One region of the Streptomyces sp. bgisy159 genome, then DNA from elsewhere that is predicted to be linked to it. Evidence: riboswitches for the same ligand, from Rfam matches in the RefSeq annotation. Region 1 holds a riboswitch; each other region holds the start of a gene.
What was found. A riboswitch is a leader RNA that binds a small molecule or an ion and turns the genes downstream of it on or off. The one in region 1 is predicted to bind cyclic di-AMP.
Positions count from the first base shown of each region.

Region 2: another riboswitch for cyclic di-AMP. It lies ahead of AC3ET3_RS34790 (M23 family metallopeptidase); the one in region 1 lies ahead of AC3ET3_RS03550 (transglycosylase SLT domain-containing protein).
Region 3: another riboswitch for cyclic di-AMP. It lies ahead of AC3ET3_RS11930 (transglycosylase family protein); the one in region 1 lies ahead of AC3ET3_RS03550 (transglycosylase SLT domain-containing protein).
Region 4: another riboswitch for cyclic di-AMP. It lies ahead of AC3ET3_RS02390 (C40 family peptidase); the one in region 1 lies ahead of AC3ET3_RS03550 (transglycosylase SLT domain-containing protein).

Region 1 covers NZ_JBYIQX010000002.1:308,358-312,506, reverse strand. Annotated here, with positions in the region: gene AC3ET3_RS03560 (GNAT family N-acetyltransferase) at 1-79, opposite strand, end outside; gene AC3ET3_RS03555 (HAD family hydrolase) at 340-1,182, shown strand; gene AC3ET3_RS03550 (transglycosylase SLT domain-containing protein) at 1,261-1,767, opposite strand; cyclic di-AMP (ydaO/yuaA leader) riboswitch at 1,771-1,939, opposite strand; gene AC3ET3_RS03545 (polyprenyl synthetase family protein) at 2,385-3,395, shown strand; gene AC3ET3_RS03540 (LolA family protein) at 3,643-4,149, shown strand, end outside.
Region 2 covers NZ_JBYIQX010000072.1:12,830-16,978, reverse strand. Annotated here, with positions in the region: gene AC3ET3_RS34805 (helix-turn-helix domain-containing protein) at 1-439, shown strand, start outside; gene AC3ET3_RS34800 (DUF6126 family protein) at 436-558, shown strand; gene AC3ET3_RS34795 (tyrosine-protein phosphatase) at 572-1,369, opposite strand; cyclic di-AMP (ydaO/yuaA leader) riboswitch at 2,127-2,289, shown strand; gene AC3ET3_RS34790 (M23 family metallopeptidase) at 2,294-3,286, shown strand; gene AC3ET3_RS34785 (SGNH/GDSL hydrolase family protein) at 3,499-4,149, shown strand, end outside.
Region 3 covers NZ_JBYIQX010000009.1:98,445-102,593, forward strand. Annotated here, with positions in the region: gene AC3ET3_RS11925 (transglycosylase family protein) at 1-1,088, shown strand, start outside; cyclic di-AMP (ydaO/yuaA leader) riboswitch at 1,284-1,450, shown strand; gene AC3ET3_RS11930 (transglycosylase family protein) at 1,455-2,165, shown strand; gene eno (phosphopyruvate hydratase) at 2,457-3,737, shown strand; gene AC3ET3_RS11940 (FtsB family cell division protein) at 3,946-4,149, shown strand, end outside.
Region 4 covers NZ_JBYIQX010000002.1:84,371-88,519, forward strand. Annotated here, with positions in the region: gene pcrA (DNA helicase PcrA) at 1-923, opposite strand, end outside; cyclic di-AMP (ydaO/yuaA leader) riboswitch at 1,182-1,352, shown strand; gene AC3ET3_RS02390 (C40 family peptidase) at 1,361-2,542, shown strand; gene AC3ET3_RS02395 (SLAC1 family transporter) at 2,635-3,612, shown strand; gene AC3ET3_RS02400 (hypothetical protein) at 3,590-3,943, opposite strand.

The DNA of each region.
Region 1 (4,149 bases):
TGCGCGGCGCCGACGAGAGGGCTCGCAGCCCGCGCCACCGTTCCTTTTCCCCCGTGCCGAGTTCGCCCGGCCGCAGCACACGAATGCGCCCACTGTTCAACCTGACCCCCCGATCAAGTCCCCCCTGGACTCTTGGACGGTACCGCCCGAGTCGGTACGTGCGGTAGGTAGCGGAGCATGTTGTTGCCAACCGGTGCAGAACCCGTCAACCGTCCTTTACCCGGCGATGAGCGGAATAGCAGGCGATGGGGGTGGCGTTCACCGGCGCCGGGCGGCGGTGTGCGGGCGATGCCGGGAGACGGCCGCCGGGCGATGGTCCGGTGTCCGTATTCTCTGATCATGCCCGCACCCACCGCATATGCCGACCGCGCTGTGTACCCCGCGTATCCCGGGTACTCCCTCGTCGCCACGGACCTGGACGGAACGCTGCTGCGCGGCGACGACACCTTCTCCGACCGGTCGCTGAACGCGCTCGCGCGGGTCACCGGGGCCGGCGCCCGGCACCTGGTGGTGACCGGCCGGCCCGCGCCGCGGGTACGGCCGCTGCTGGAGAACCTGCGCAGCAGGGGGCTCGCGGTGTGCGGGCAGGGCGCGCAGTTGTACGACGCCGGCGCGGACCGTCTGGTGTGGTCGGTCACCCTGGACCGGGAACTGGCAGAGACCGCGCTCGGCAAGATCGAGGCCGAGGTCGGTTCGGTGTACGCGGCCGTCGACCAGGACGGCGTCGACGGGCTGACGCTGATCGAACCGGGCTACCGGATGCCGCACCCGACGCTGCCGGCGGTGCGGGTGGAGCGGCGCGAGGACCTGTGGGGCGAGCCGATCAGCAAGGTGCTGCTGCGCCACCCCGAGCTGTCGGACGACGAGCTGGCGGCCACGGCGCGCGCGGCGGTGGGCTCGCTGGCCACGGTCACCATGTCGGGGCCGGGTACGGTCGAGCTGCAGCCGTGCGGGGTGACCAAGGCGACCGGTCTCGCGCTGGCCGCCCAGCACCTCGGCATCGGCCCGGCCGAGACGGTGGCGTTCGGCGACATGCCCAACGACATCCCGATGTTCGACTGGGCGGCGCGCGGGGTGGCGATGGCCAACGCCCACCCGGAACTGAAGGCGGTGGCCGACGAGGTCACGCTGTCGAACGAGGACGACGGCGTGGCCGTCGTCCTCGAACGGCTGTTTCCCTGAGGCCCGGTCGGGTCCGGTCCGGCCCGGCCGAGCGGGGCCGGGCCGGACCAGGCATCCGGGGGCTGCTCGGGTGGGTGCTCAGTACGCGCCGAAGACGTTGTCGATCGAGCCGTAGCGGTCGGCCGCGTAGTTGCAGGCGGCGGTGATGTTGGCGACCGGGTCGTACGGGTCGTACGCGGTGCCGGGCACGTGGTACGCCTGGAAGGTCGGGTCGATGACCTGCAGCAGCCCCTTGGAAGGCGTGCCCGCGGCGGCGTTGGAGTCCCAGAGGTTGATCGCGTTCGGGTTGCCGGACGACTCGCGGATGATGTTGCGGTAGATGCCGTCGTAGCTGCCCGGGATGCCGGTCTCGGACATGATCGCCAGGGACTCGCGGATCCAGCCGTCCAGGTTGTTGGGGTACCCGGCGATGGTGGTCGTCGAGGTGGGCGTGGCGGTGGCGGCGCTCGCGGTGGCCGCCCCGAGCAGGGGGAGGGCGAGGACGGCCGCGCCGGCGCCGGCGGCGACGAGGGCACGCAGGCCGCGGGCGGTGCGGGGCCGGGTGGTGCGGCCGGAAGCGGGCAGGGGGGTGCCGTGTGCGGGCATGGGGATGTTCCTCTCCGGCGCCTGCGAGGTGAGCTGTCGGGTTCGGGCGGGGAGGTGCCCGGCCGCGCCCGGTGCGGGCACGGCTTCACCCCGAGCCGGCCGGGTCGCTGCCCGGCGCGGCGGTCTACCTGGGTCCCCCGCTCCTGCCGTACGCGAGTGGTGATCGATGGGTGGGTGCCGGGCGGCGGCAGGATTCGGCGTCCGCTCGACTGGGCGGGAACGTATGCGAGAGCACATGTCGGGAACAAGTGGGGAATTCACATAACGCGCCCATTGGCCGTGCGTGATGCCTATGAGGTGCTTGATCCTTTGCGTTCGCCACGGGTCAACTCGCCTGGGGGGAGCGGGAGAAGGGTGAAGGTGCGGTGGCCGGTCGGCGAGGGCGAGTGAGTCATGTCACCGAGATCCACAATGCATGGTAAATCGGGCAATAGTGGCTATTTCTTCATTAGTCGCCTCGTGGATACTTTCCGGTAAGTCGATAAATGTCCCGTCACGTGAGGCGGTGGGGTCTGATGGTGATCGAAACGTGACCGGATACGCTGACTTGAGTGATGGCAGCGACCTATCGACAAACCGTGAACCGCCGGTAGACACCAGCAGACAGGAGACCCCTCGTGACCGTCGTCGGGCCGTTCGGGCTGAGCGTGCGGGACCAGGCTCTCGAAGCCGATGTCCAGGCTGGATTGGCGGCTGTCGAGGAGGGCCTGCTCGAAGCCACCAAGAGTGAGGTGCCCTTCATCACGGAGGCCGCCCAGCACCTGGTGCGGGCCGGCGGCAAGCGGTTCCGGCCGCTGCTCGTGATGCTCGCGGCGCAGTTCGGTGACCCCTACGCGCCGGGTGTCGTGCCGTCGGCCGTGGTGGTGGAGCTCACCCACCTGGCCACCCTTTACCACGACGACGTCATGGACGAGGCGGAGGTGCGGCGCGGCGTCGACAGCGCGAACACCCGCTGGGGGAACTCCGTCGCCGTCCTCACCGGTGACTTCCTCTTCGCGCGCGCCTCGCAGATCCTCGCCGACCTCGGACCCGAGGCGGTGCGCGTGCAGGCGCTCGCGTTCGAGCGGCTCGTCACCGGGCAGATCCTGGAGACGGCGGGGCCCACGGACGGGCGTGACCCCGTGGAGCACTACCTCGACGTGCTCGGCGGCAAGACCGGGTCGCTGGTCGCGGTGTCGTGCCGGTTCGGCGCGATGATGTCGGGGGCCGACGAGACCGTCGTCGACGTGCTCACCCAGTACGGCGAGCGGCTCGGCGTCGCCTTCCAGCTCGCAGACGACGTGCTCGACATCGCCAGCGACTCCCACGAGTCCGGGAAGACCCCGGGCACCGATCTGCGGGAGGGCATCCCGACCCTGCCCGTGCTGCGGCTGCGGGAACGGGCGGCACGGCTGGGGCTGCCCGAGGACATCGCGCTCTGCGAGCTGCTGGACTCCGACCTCAGCGACGACGCCCGGCACGCGGAGGCGCTGGCCGGGCTGCGCGCCCACCCGGCGCTGGAGCAGGCCCGCCGGGACACCGTGCGCTACGCCCAGGACGCCCGCTCGGCGCTGTCCCCGCTCCCCGACTGCGGCGCCAAGGCGGCCCTGACGGAGCTGTGCGACGCGGTGGTCCACCGAGCGGGCTGACCCGCCGCCCCGGCAGTCGTCGTACGGCGGACTCCCGGCGGCCGTGGTGACGTCGGCGCCGCCCCCGTCCCCTACGGGTCGGGTCCGCCGCCAAGTCGCCCGTGTCATACCGCAGTCGTACGCCGAGTTGGCTCCGCAGGGTGACGTGCGCGGGAGGCGCATGCGGTCAGATGGTGGGTACGGAAAACCACCGCTCCTCACCGTTTCGGGTGAGAATGGCGCCGCCGACTACGGAGGTTAGGCACTCATGGCACCGTACGCATCCGACGACTCCACCAGCACGCGCCGCAAGGCCGTCCGGTACGTCGTCCCGGTCACCGTCGTGGGTGTCGCGGCGGCGACCATCGGGCTCGTCCCGGCGCTCGCCGACTCCGGCGACCCGGACCTGCCCGAGATCACCGCCCAGCAGCTCGTCGAGAAGATCGCCGCGTCGGACGTCGAACGGTTCTCCGGCACCGTGAAGATCACCGCCGACCTGGGGCTGCCCGACTTCGGCGGCCTTGCGGACGGCTTCCTCTCGGCGACCGGAGAACGGGGCGACGGCTCCTCGGCCGACCCCTCGGCCCGCCTCACCGAGCTGGTCACCGGCACGCACACGCTGCGCGTCGCCGCCGACGGCCCCGACCGGCAGCGGCTCTCGCTGCTGGAGAAGGGCGCCGAGTACAGCCTGATCCACAACGGCAAGGACGTCTGGGGCTACGACAGCGCGTCCAACGAGGTCCACCACTCCACCGCCGAGGAGTCCGGGGCGGCG
Region 2 (4,149 bases), on a different contig from region 1:
GCTGCTGGCCCTGGCCCGCGTCTACGGCACGACCGTCTCGGAACTGCTCGGCGAGACGGTCGCCGACCGGGACGCCGTCGTACGCGCAGGCGACATGGAACCCACCGCCGCCGGAGGGTGGACGTACTGGCAGGCCGGCGCGCCCGGACGCGGCATGCAGGCCCTGCGGGTGCGGGTGCCGCACGGAACGCAGGGCGACATCGTGCGCGTGCACCCCGGCGAGGAGTGGTTGTACGTCCTCACGGGCCGCCTCCTGCTGCGTCTCGGGGACACCGCCCACCGGCTCGCGCCCGGAGACAGCGCGCACTTCGACTCCCTGACCCCGCACCGCATCGCCGCCCAGGACGCGGACGGTGTGGAGCTGCTGTTCGTCCACACCCTGCTGCAGAGTCCGACGGCCGCCCTGTGCCTCGGCCCCACCCATGGAGAGACGCCATGAGCGACCTGGAGGAGAAGTTCCCCCGGACCCTGTGGATCCGGCTGATCATCTACATCGCGGTGGGGCACCTCTTCGCCGCCTTCATCTGGCTGCTCTTCACGGTCGGCGCCGACGGGTGAGCGGGCCGGCGGCTCAGTCCAGCAGCCGCTCGCGCAGGCGCTCGCGCGTCTCGTCGGTGACACCGAGGCCGCGCTCCAGATAGGCGTCGACCCCGCCCCAGGTCTCCTCGATGGTCTCGAAGGCCGCCGTCAGGTACTCGGCGCGGGCGTCGAAGAGGGGCGAGAGCAGCTCCATGACCTCGGGCGAGTAGGCGCCCGCGGCGCTGCCGCTGCGGTGCACCTTGTAGCGGCGGTGCTTGGCGTTGGACTCCAGGTAGTCGGCGAGGATCGCCTCCCGCTCGACGTTCACCGCCAGCAGGGTGACGGCCACCGACAGCCCCGCGCGGTCCTTGCCCGCTGCACAGTGCATCAGCGCCGGGACGCTGTCCTGCGCCAGCGCGTGCAGCACCCGCGCGTGCTCGCCCGTACGCTCCTTGATGATCGTGCGGTACGACACGATCATCCGGTCGGCCGCCTTGCCGTCGCCCAGGATGCCGCGCAGTTGCTCGATGTCCCCGTCGCGGACCATCTTCCAGAACTCCGCGCCGTCGGCCGGGTCCGACAGCGGCAGGTTCACATTGCGCACGCCCGGCAGTTCGACGTCCGGGCCCTCCAGCTTCTGGTCCGCCGCGTTGCGGAAGTCGAAGACGGTGTGCAGACCCAGCTTGCCCAGGAACGCCGCGTCCTCGTCGGTCGCGTGCGCCAGGTGGCCGCTGCGGAACAGTACGCCGTGCCGCACCCGCCGACCGTCCGCGGTCGGCAGCCCGCCCACGTCACGGAAGTTGCGTACGCCTGCCAGTCGGTGCTCGGTCGACGGGATCTGCTGCGTCACGGGGGCTCCCTCCCTGTCGCTCCCGGTCGGCGCGGCTCACGGGTGGGCCGACGGGACGCTCTCGACCTTACGGCATCGCTCGCCTGGGGCAACGGGTTGTCCACAGGCGTGCGGAGGCGTCATGGCGGCGTCAGGAGTTGTCCACAGGCCGGTGCCCGAGCGCTCCGCCAGATCGCGGAAGACGGCCGGACGGCGCTGCTCTCGCGGTCCACGCGTGGTTACGCCCTGCGGCTGACCGGGGACGGTAAGTCGCTTCACTGGCTCCGGTCGCAGCGACACGGCGAACCCGCTCCGGCGGTCCGGCTGTGCGGGCCGCACTCCACGGCGTCGTGCGAATGCCGCGAAATGGGTGAAATGCGCCGAGAGGTGCTGTCGCGTCCCAGTCTGCGGACCGGGCTGCGGGTGACTTCGAAGTGGTGGTTGTCCTGCTGCGTCGCATCTGAGTGCTCTGTCCTAATTAACACTTTATAGCTTCTTTCGCTCCAACTCGTCGTGCAGGAGCGAAAGCTGGAGCCGCGTCACGTGAGCATCGTCATACCGGTGACCGAGTGTTGCGCGTCATGTCCACGTAATGCAGTTCTCTTTCAAGGTGATTCATCGGAATGGCCGTCGCTTTGTTGCACGCAGGGTGACGGGGAATTCCCTCCGGAACGCGAAGGAAAGGCACCGTCGGTGCAACCTCTGCTTGTTTCCGCACGTCGTGGTCGCTTACGTTCACCACCGATCCGGACGGACGCCTAATCCTGCCGCCGCCCGGAGCCCGCACCCACCCACCCGTGTACGGCAGGAGCGGGGGACCCACAGGTTTCACCGCCTGTTCCGGTTCCCGGAACGGCTAGGGGTAAAGCAGCGCCCTCGGCGCGGCCGGGCATCTCCAGCCCGCACCCGACAGCTCACCTCGCAGGCGCCGGAGAGGAATTCGCCATGCCCGCGAAGGGTAAGCACCGCCGTCCGAAGGCCCAGCGCCTCACCCGTTCCCTCGCCGTCGCCGGAACCGGCGGCGCGGCTCTCGCCCTTCCGCTGTTCGGCGCGACCGGCGCCCACGCGGCGACGAACGAGTCGGTCGCCTCGGTCGCCGAGAAGGCCGTCACGGCCGTGCCGGTCGCGCAGAAGGCCGCCGCCCAGCAGACCGCCGCCGAGAAGGGCGCGGAGAAGAAGGCCGCCGCGCGGATCTACACCGTCCGCTCCGGTGACTACCTTTCCAAGATCGCGAACGAGCAGCGGGTCAGCGGCGGCTGGCAGCGGCTCTACCGCGACAACCGCGAGGCCGTCGGCGACGACCCGTCGCTGATCCACCCCGGCCTGAAGCTGTCGATCGGCAAGAAGGCCGCGTCGACGGACGGCGCCGCGAAGAAGCCGGCGAAGACCGCCCCCAAGAAGGCGTCGAAGTCGTCGAAGACCACCGCCTCGAAGTCGTCGAAGAGCACCGCGTCGAAGTCCTCGAAGCCCTCCGAGTCGGCGGCGTCCGCCAAGGCGTCGACCACGACGCAGGCCGCCACGTCCGCCGGCGGGTTCTCCGCACCCGTCTCCGGCGCCACCGTCGGCACCGCGTACCGCACCGCCGGCAGCATGTGGTCCAGCGGCTACCACACCGGTGTCGACTTCGTCGTCCCGACCGGTACCTCCCTCAAGGCCGTCGGCGCGGGCACGGTCGTCTCCGCGGGCTGGGGCGGCGCGTACGGCAACCAGGTCGTCATCCGGCTCGCCGACGGCTATTACGCCCAGTACGCCCACCTCTCCTCGCTGTCCGTCTCGGCCGGGCAGTCGGTGAGCGCCGGCCAGCAGGTCGGCCTGTCGGGCGCGACCGGCAACGTGACCGGCCCGCACCTGCACTTCGAGATCCGCACCACGCCGAACTACGGCTCGGACATCGACCCCGTCGCCTACCTGCGCTCGCACGGCGTCTCCGTCGGCTGACCCCCGCTGCCGAAGGCCGGACCCCGATCCCCTGGGTCCGGCCTTCGGTGTACCCGGGGCCGGGTTCCGGCCTCGGTATTCCCCGCTTGACGAAGTATTGGGACGTGGCTTATCTCACCGTCCGTCAATCCCTGCCTACGGTCGCGTAGGTCACATTCCACGGTGAATCATGAACTGCTGTGGCAGACGATTCGAAGAGTGACAGCAGATCAGTGATCGGGTCGTACGTGGCGGTGGGGGACAGCTTCACCGAGGGCGTCGGCGACCCCGGCCCCGACGGAGCGTTCGTCGGCTGGGCCGACCGGCTCGCGGTGCTCCTCGCCGACCGGCGGCCCGAGGGCGACTTCCGCTACACCAACCTCGCCGTCCGCGGGAAACTGCTCGACCAGATCATGGCGGACCAGCTCCCGCGCGCCGTCGAACTGGCCCCGGACCTGGTGTCGTTCTGCGCGGGTGGAAACGACATCATCCGCCCCGGCACCGACCCCGACGAGGTCGCCGAGCGGTTCGAACGCGCCGTGGCGGCGCTGACCGGGACGGCAGGCAAGGTACTGGTGACCACCGGCTTCGACACCCGCGGCGTCCCGGTGCTCAAGCACCTGCGCGGCAAGATCGCGACCTACAACGGGCATGTGCGCGCCATCGCCGACCGGTACGGCTGTCCGGTGCTCGACCTGTGGTCGCTGAGGTCCGTGCAGGACCGCCGGGCCTGGGACGACGACCGGCTCCATCTGTCCCCCGAGGGCCACACGCGCGTGGCGCTGCGCGCCGGGCAGGCCCTCGGCCTGCGGGTGCCGGCCGACCCGGAGCAGCCCTGGCCCCCGCTGCCGCCGCGCGGCACCCTTGAGGTCCGCAAGGACGAC
Region 3 (4,149 bases), on a different contig from region 1:
CCCGCCAGGCTCCGGCCCTCCTCGTCGCGGCCGGGGTGACCGGGTCCGCCATCGCCATCCCGTTGCTCGGCGCCTCCGGCGCCAGCGCGGCCGACGGCACGGTGTGGGACAAGGTGGCGGAGTGTGAGACCGGCGGCTCGTGGAGTGCCGACGAGGGCAACGGCGAGTACGGCGGACTCAGCCTCACCCAGGACGACTGGGAGGCGTACGGCGGTCTGGCCTACGCGCCCAGCGCCGACATGGCCAGCCGCAGCCAGCAGATCGCGGTCGCGCAGAAGCTGCTCGCCGCCGAGGGGATCGGCGCCTGGGGCACCTGTGGACTGACCTCCGGGCTCACCCAGCAGAACGGCGCGGTCTCCGTGGACACCGGCGTGGCCGCGGACTCCTCGACCGGCGGCCTGTCGGACTCCGGTAAGAGTTCGCCCGGTTCGCCCGGTTCGTCTGGCTCATCAGGCAAGTCATCGAATGCCGATGGCTCAGTCCATTCATCCGGTTCGTCTGCTTCATCTCCTTCCAGCGGCTCGACCGGTACGCCCGGTTCATCCAGCTCCTCCGGTTCCTCCACCTCCGCCGGGGTGTCCGGCGACGGGTCGGGGTCACCGTCCGACGGCCCGGCTGCCGGTTCGTCGGCCGGCCCCTCCGCTGACAATGGGGCACCTTCGGGCTCTTCGTCCGGTACGGCGGAAAACTCCCCGGAGTCCGATGTGTCCGCCTCTGGTGAACCCGGGGCCGCTGGCGGGCGTGCGTCCGACGGCTCGTCCTCGATCGCGCCGGATGGGGGCGACCCGGACAACTCGGGGCAGTACGCGGGCACCTGGAGCCTTGTCGACACCGGCTCGATCGGCACCGGGCGGCATCGCGGCGTCCCCGCCGAGGAGTCCGTACAGGGCGCCGCCCGGGAGTCCGGCGAAGGCGCCGCGGACGGATCCTCGTACGTGGTCCGCGACGGCGACACGCTCGCCTCCATCGCCGACTCCCTTGAGGTCACCGGCGGATGGCATGCGCTCTATGACGGCAACAGGGACGTCATCGGGCCCGACCCGAGTCACATCGTCCCCGGTCAGACCCTGTCTGTCGGTAGCGAATAGGGCGAAAACGCAAGGGAGTTCACGCCCCACTTCACTCCATAATGTCCGGTTTGGTGAAAGTGTGGGATGAGTCTCAGAAGTGCTGATCGTCTTTGAAATTCCGCCGAGCGCCTGTCTACGGTCGTGACCGCTCGGCAACCCGAGCCCCGGCCGTCGCAACGCCGAATCCTGCCAGCGGCTGCCCGGGAACAGTCGTCGCGTCAAGCGCCGCAGGCAGGAGCGGGGGACCCAAGGTAAGCGCCGTGCCCGGCAGTTGCGCCGGAGCGGCTAGGGGTGGAGCCGAGCCTCCCAGGAGGCCCGGCCGGGCAACTCAACCGGCCCGAACCCGACAGCTCACCTCGCAGGCGTCGGTGAGGGGATCGATCCATGCTGTTTTCCGGCAAGGGCAAGCACCGCCGTCCGTCCAAGACCGCTCGTGCCATCGCCGTCGTCGGCGTCACCGGCGCCGCCGCCGTGGCCGCCCCGCTGATGGCGGCCGGCAGCGCCTCCGCCGCCACCGCCTCCGAGTGGGACGCCGTCGCCCAGTGCGAGTCCGGCGGCAACTGGTCCATCAACACCGGGAACGGGTACTACGGCGGCCTGCAGTTCGCCTCCTCCACCTGGGCCGCGTACGGCGGCACGCAGTACGCCCCGCGTGCCGATCTCGCCACCAAGTCCCAGCAGATAGCCGTCGCCGAGAAGGTCCTCGCGGGCCAGGGTAAGGGCGCCTGGCCGGTCTGCGGCGTCGGCCTGTCCGGTGCCTCCTACACCGGCGACTCCGGCTCGGGCACCGGCAGCAGCGCGGGCACCACCCGCTCCACCGGCGAGCAGGGCACCTCCCGCTCCGCCGAGCGCCCCGCGCCGAAGCCCAAGAGCGCCCCCAAGACCCAGAAGAGCCACAAGACGGTCACCACCCCGACCGGCAAGAAGGTCCAGAAGGGCGACGGCGAGTACAAGGTCGTCAAGGGTGACACCCTCAGCAGCATCGCCGCGAAGCACCACGTCGAGGGCGGCTGGCAGAAGCTGTTCCAGCTGAACAAGGACATCGTCGAGGACGCCGACCTGATCTACCCGGGTCAGCAGCTCCACCTGAAGTGACGAGCGGCCGCCCGGGCGGCCCCGCACCTCGTCCCGGCTCCCCGCCCCGGCGCGTCATCCCCCGTACGCGCCGGGGCGGGGTTTTGCGCGCCCGCCCCTCGCCCCGGCTCACCCTCCTATTTGACTCCCTGTTCACCCCCCCTTTGTTCCGGGTGGGAACAATGGGTACCGTCAGACCTTGTCCACGGGACGGTCGGTCGGCTGGCCGATGGCCCGGAGACGGTTAGGCTCTAGTCGCACGGCCCACGTGGCCCCGCACTTTCAGCGTCACATCCCAAGAAGGAGATGCTCGTGCCGTCCATCGACGTCGTCGTAGCCCGGGAAATCCTGGACTCCCGAGGCAACCCCACGGTCGAGGTCGAGGTCGGCCTCGACGACGGCAGCACGGGTCGTGCCGCCGTCCCGTCCGGCGCCTCCACCGGTGCCTTCGAGGCCATCGAGCTGCGCGACGGTGACCCCAACCGCTACCAGGGCAAGGGCGTCGAGAAGGCCGTCCTGGCGGTCATCGAGCAGATCGGCCCGGAGCTCGTCGGCTACGACGCCACCGAGCAGCGCCTGATCGACCAGGCGATGTTCGACCTGGACGCCACCGACAACAAGGGCTCGCTCGGCGCCAACGCCATCCTCGGTGTCTCGCTCGCCGTCGCCCACGCCGCCTCCGAGGCCAGCGACCTGCCGCTCTTCCGCTACCTGGGCGGTCCGAACGCGCACCTGCTGCCGGTGCCGATGATGAACATCCTGAACGGCGGCTCGCACGCCGACTCCAACGTGGACATCCAGGAGTTCATGATCGCCCCGATCGGCGCGGAGTCCTTCTCCGAGGCCCTGCGCTGGGGTACCGAGGTCTACCACACCCTGAAGAAGGTCCTGAAGAACAAGGGCCTGTCCACCGGCCTCGGCGACGAGGGCGGCTTCGCCCCGAACCTCGGCTCCAACCGCGAGGCCCTCGACCTCATCCTGGAGGCGATCAAGGAGGCCGGCTACACCCCGGGCGAGCAGATCGCCCTGGCGCTGGACGTCGCCGCGTCCGAGTTCTACAAGGACGGCTCCTACACCTTCGAGGGCAAGGAGCGCTCCGCCACCGAGATGACGGAGTACTACGCGGAGCTGGTCGAGGCGTACCCGCTGGTCTCCATCGAGGACCCGCTGTTCGAGGACGACTGGGAGGGCTGGAAGACCATCACCGCCAAGCTCGGTGACAAGGTCCAGCTCGTCGGCGACGACCTGTTCGTCACCAACCCCGAGCGCCTGGCCCGCGGCATCGAGGAGGGCGCCGCCAACGCCCTGCTGGTGAAGGTCAACCAGATCGGTTCCCTCACCGAGACCCTGGACGCGGTCGAGCTGGCCCAGCGCAACGGCTTCAAGTGCATGATGTCCCACCGCTCCGGCGAGACCGAGGACGTCACCATCGCCGACCTCGCCGTCGCCACCAACTGCGGCCAGATCAAGACCGGCGCCCCGGCCCGCTCCGAGCGCGTCGCCAAGTACAACCAGCTGCTGCGCATCGAGGAGATCCTCGACGACGCGGCGGTCTACGCCGGCCGCAGCGCCTTCCCGCGCTTCAAGGGCTGAGCGGCGCCGGCGCCCGGCGCGTCGAGGCCACCCCGGGGCGCGGCGCGCTGACGGCACTCCGGGGCGTGGCGCGCTGACGGCACCCCCGCGGACCGGCGGCGTCCACGTGGACCGCCAGCGCCCCGAGAGCAGCGTCGTCCGTACGTCCCCGTACGCGGTCCCGTACCGTGTGCGGGGACGTACGCACGTGTGAACGGAGGCGGGGCACATGGCCGTGAAGGACCGGGACCGGTTCTCCACCGCGACCAGGCTGCGGGTGCTCGGCGAGCAGACCGCGGCCCGTGTCTACCGCTCCCAGACCAGACGGCAGGCCCGCCGCTCGCGGCTCACCGGCCGGGCCGCGCTGCTCGCGCTGGTGCTGTGCTCGCTGATCGTGGCCCTGGCGTACCCGATGCGCCAGTACGTCTCCCAG
Region 4 (4,149 bases), 220 kb from region 1:
ACGGGGTGCTCGGCGCTGCCGACCAGCTCGCGCACGAGGGCGTACTGGGCGTGGTTGGTGTCCTGGTACTCGTCGACCAGGACGTGCCGGAAGCGGCGGCGGTAGTGCTCGGCGACGTCCGGGAAGGCCCGCAGCAGGTTGACCGTGGTCATGATCAGGTCGTCGAAGTCCAGCGCGTTCGCCTCACGCAGGCGGGACTGGTAGAGCGCGTACGCCTGGGCGAGGGTCTTCTCGAAACCGTCGGCGGCCTGGGCGGCGAAGTCCTCCTCGTCGATCAGCTCGTTCTTCAGGTTGCTGATCTTGGCGCTGAACGACTTGGGCGGGAAGCGCTTCGGGTCCAGGTCCAGGTCCCGGCAGACCAGGGCCATCAGACGCTTGGAGTCGGCGGCGTCGTAGATCGAGAACGACGAGGTGAAGCCGAGCTTCTTGCTCTCCCGGCGCAGGATGCGTACGCACGCGCTGTGGAAAGTCATGACCCACATGGCGCCCGCGCGCGGGCCGACCAAGTGCTCGACGCGCTCCTTCATCTCGCCGGCGGCCTTGTTGGTGAAGGTGATCGCGAGGATCTGCCCGGGGTGCACGTTCCGCTCGGCGAGCAGGTACGCGATGCGGTGGGTGAGCACCCGGGTCTTGCCGGAGCCGGCGCCGGCCACGATGAGCAGCGGGGTGCCGGAGTGGACGACGGCGGCGCGCTGGTTGTCGTTCAGCCCCTCGATCAGCGCGGCGGCGTCCAGGGCGGGGCGCGGGGCGCCGTCGCGGTAGTGGGTGTCCCGGTCCGGGGGCACGTCGAACTTCCCGCCGAACAGATCGTCCGGAACCTGCTCCGGAGCGTGATCGTCCTCGGGCGGCGGCGGGGGTTCCTCCCCGTGCCCGCGGGGGGCCTGGAGGTCCGCCAGGAAGCTGTCGTCAAAGAGGCTGCTCATCGCTCTCCGAGTCTAGGGCGCCTCACTGACAACCGGCCGCCGTACCGGAACATCGGCGTCGGGGGTGAGGATCCTCACCACCTGACGCGCGCGCCGCCCACCTCACCGAACGGGGCCTCACCGTGACCGTCCGAAGCCGGACGAAGAAGGTCACGAAAATGTATCGGGCATATCACCCATCAACCTTCACAGGGGCCACACCGGTTGGCTACCGTGCGGGCGGGCCGTACGACCCCCACCGGCGAACGTCGCCGGGCCGCGCGGCCTCCGCCGAGTCCGGCGCGCCCCTCATGGCGACCGGAGCCGGGGACCCACCGACCTTGGGGTGAATCGGCCCGCCTCCCCTCCCGGGAACGAGCCGTAGGGCAACCCTTCCGATCGTCCGCCCGAACCCGACAGCTAACTCGGTAGGCGGAACATGGAAGGAGTCGCCTCCCTTGGCGTCGCAGCACCGCAAGCCGCGTTCCGCCGGTTCGCGCGTGGCCGGGATCCGCACCCCCGCCCTCGCCACCGCCGCCCTGACCTCCGTGGCCCTGCTCTCCCAGACGGCGAACGCCGCGCCCTCCGACGACGGCAGACCCAGCCTGGAGGAGGTCGAGAAGAAGGTCGACGACCTGTACCGGCAGGCGGAGTCGGCCACCGAGAAGTACAACGCCGCCAAGGAGCGGACGGCCAAGCAGCGCAAGCAGGTCGACACCCTTCTGGACGACGTCGCCCAGCGCACCCAGAAGCTCAACGCGGCCCGCGAGGAGCTGGGTTCCTACGCGGCCGCGCAGTACCGCACCGGTGCGGCCGTGCCGGACACCGCGACCTTCCTGCTCGCGGACTCCGCGCAGGACTACTTCGACCAGTCCCAGCTGATGAACCGGATGACCGACCGTCAGAAGGACGCGGTCGACGACTACATCACCGAGCAGTCGGAGACGATGCGCAAGCGCCGGGAGGCGTCGCAGAGCCTGCAGACGCTGACCGAGACGCAGAACGAGCTCAAGACCGCCAAGGCCACCGTCCAGAAGAAGCTCGGCGACGCGCGCGAACTGCTGGCGGAGCTGACGGCGCAGGAGAAGGCCCGGCTCGCCGAGATCGAGCGGCAGAAGCGGGAGGAGGCCGCCCGCAAGGCCGCGGAGCTGGCCGAGCGGCAGGCGGCCGAGGAAGCGGCCCGACAGGCGGCCGCCCAGCAGGACACCTCGACGCCGGCCGGCTCCACCGCGGACACCTCGGGCTCGACGGCGGCCGCTCCGGCCACCGACTCCTCGTACACCACGAAGGCCGAGAAGGCTCTCGCCTTCGCCCGCGCGCAGGTCGGCAAGCCCTACGTCTGGGGCGCCACCGGGCCCGACTCCTACGACTGCTCCGGCCTCACCCAGGCCGCCTGGAAAGCCGCCGACGTCACTCTCCCGCGCACCACCTGGGACCAGGTCGAGGCCGGCACCACGGTCCCCCTGTCCCAGGCCCAGCCTGGTGACCTCGTCTTCTTCTACGGCGACATCAGCCACGTCGGCCTCTACATCGGCAACGGCATGATGATCCACGCCCCGAAGCCCGGCGCGTACGTCCGTGAGGAGTCCATCTACTACGACGGCGAGTCCTCGATCCACAGCGTGGTCCGCCCGGCCTGACCGCTCCCGGTCTCCCCCGGCCCGGCCGTTTTTGTCGCCGCCCGCGTGCGCGCCCCACTCCGGCGTCGGAGCGGGGTCCGTAGCATCGGTGCATGTCCGGGACGATCACATCGCTGTACGACCGGTGGGGGCGGCGTCCGCCGGCGGCCGGGGCCGCCGTCATGGCGACCGGCATCGTGTCGGTCGGGCTGGACCTGACCGGTTACGACACGCTGTCGCTGATCGCGTTGGCGACAGCGTCGCTCGCGTGGGCACTGCTGGCGGCGGACTTCACCGCGCGGCTGCTGTGGGACCGCAAGCGGTGGCTGGCCGAGGCGGGCACGCCGGGCGCGCTCACCGCCGTGGCCGCGACGGCGGTGCTCGGGACCCGGTTCTCCGCGATGGGCCGGCACACGCTCGCCGGGGCTCTGCTGGCGCTGGCGGTGCTGTGGTGGCCGGTGCTCCTCGTGGACGTCGTGCGGCACCGGCGGGACCGCATGCCGGGCTCGGTGTTCCTGTGCACCGTGGCCACGCAGGCGCTCGCCGCGCTCGGCGCGACGCTCGCCCGGGCGCAGGGCCTGGCCTGGCTCGCGCACGCGGCGCTCGTGGTGTTCTGGCTGGGCCTCGGGCTCTACGCCTTCGCTCTGGCCCATTTCGACTTCCGGGAGATCGCCACCGGCGCCGGGGACCACTGGGTGGCCGCCGGGGGGCTGTCGACCTCCGCACTCGCGGGCGCCAATCTGCTCAGCGCCGACGACACCGGTCTGCGCCTGTGGAACGCCGACGACACGGGCGTCCTGCGCACCGTCACCGCGGCCCTGCTGGTGCTCGCCCTGTGCTGGTACGCCGTGCTGCTGGCCGCCGAGGCGGCGTGGCCGCGCCCGCGCTACGACGTGCGCCGCTGGGCGACGGTGTTCCCGATGGGCATGATGGCCGTGGCGGCTTCGTCGGCGGCCACCGCCGCCGATCTGCCCTGGGCCCGCCGGTCGGAGCACGGGCTGCTGTGGGTCGCGGTGGCCGTGTGGACGGCGGTCGCCGTGGGCGCGGTCGCCTCCGCGCTCGGGGCGATCAGGTCCACAGCACCGCGATGAACACGTTCGCCATGGTGAGCGCCCCGACCAGGCCGAACAGCCGCTTGTCCACCCGCTCCTCGTCGCGCTGCACGTAGACCAGGCCGAGGATCACGATCAGCAGGGCCAGTTTCACCCCGATCTTCACGTTGTTGACGTGGTCGTACTCCGCCTGGTCGAGGCCGACCAGGACCACGCCGGTGACGAGCATGGTGGCCGCGCCGTGCAGCATGGCGGGGACGAACCGGGCGGTGCCCTGGCCCATCGCCTTCATCTGCGTGAGGAACCCGCCGAGGAGCGCGCCGATGCCGATGATGTGCAGGCCGACGAAGAGATGGATGAGTACGTCCATGAGGCCGGATGCTAATCAGCCCCCTGGTCCCCGCCCGACACCGGCCCCGCCGTGAGCGCCCCGTGAGCGCCCCCGGACGGACTGTCCCGCGCCGAATGCGGTGCCATAGCAGCCGTCGCGCCCCGGCCGCCCCGGGTTCCCCGCCTTCGGTCAGCGCCCCGCGTCAACCCGTCGCCCACACCCCGCCCTGCCGGTCAGGTGTGGTC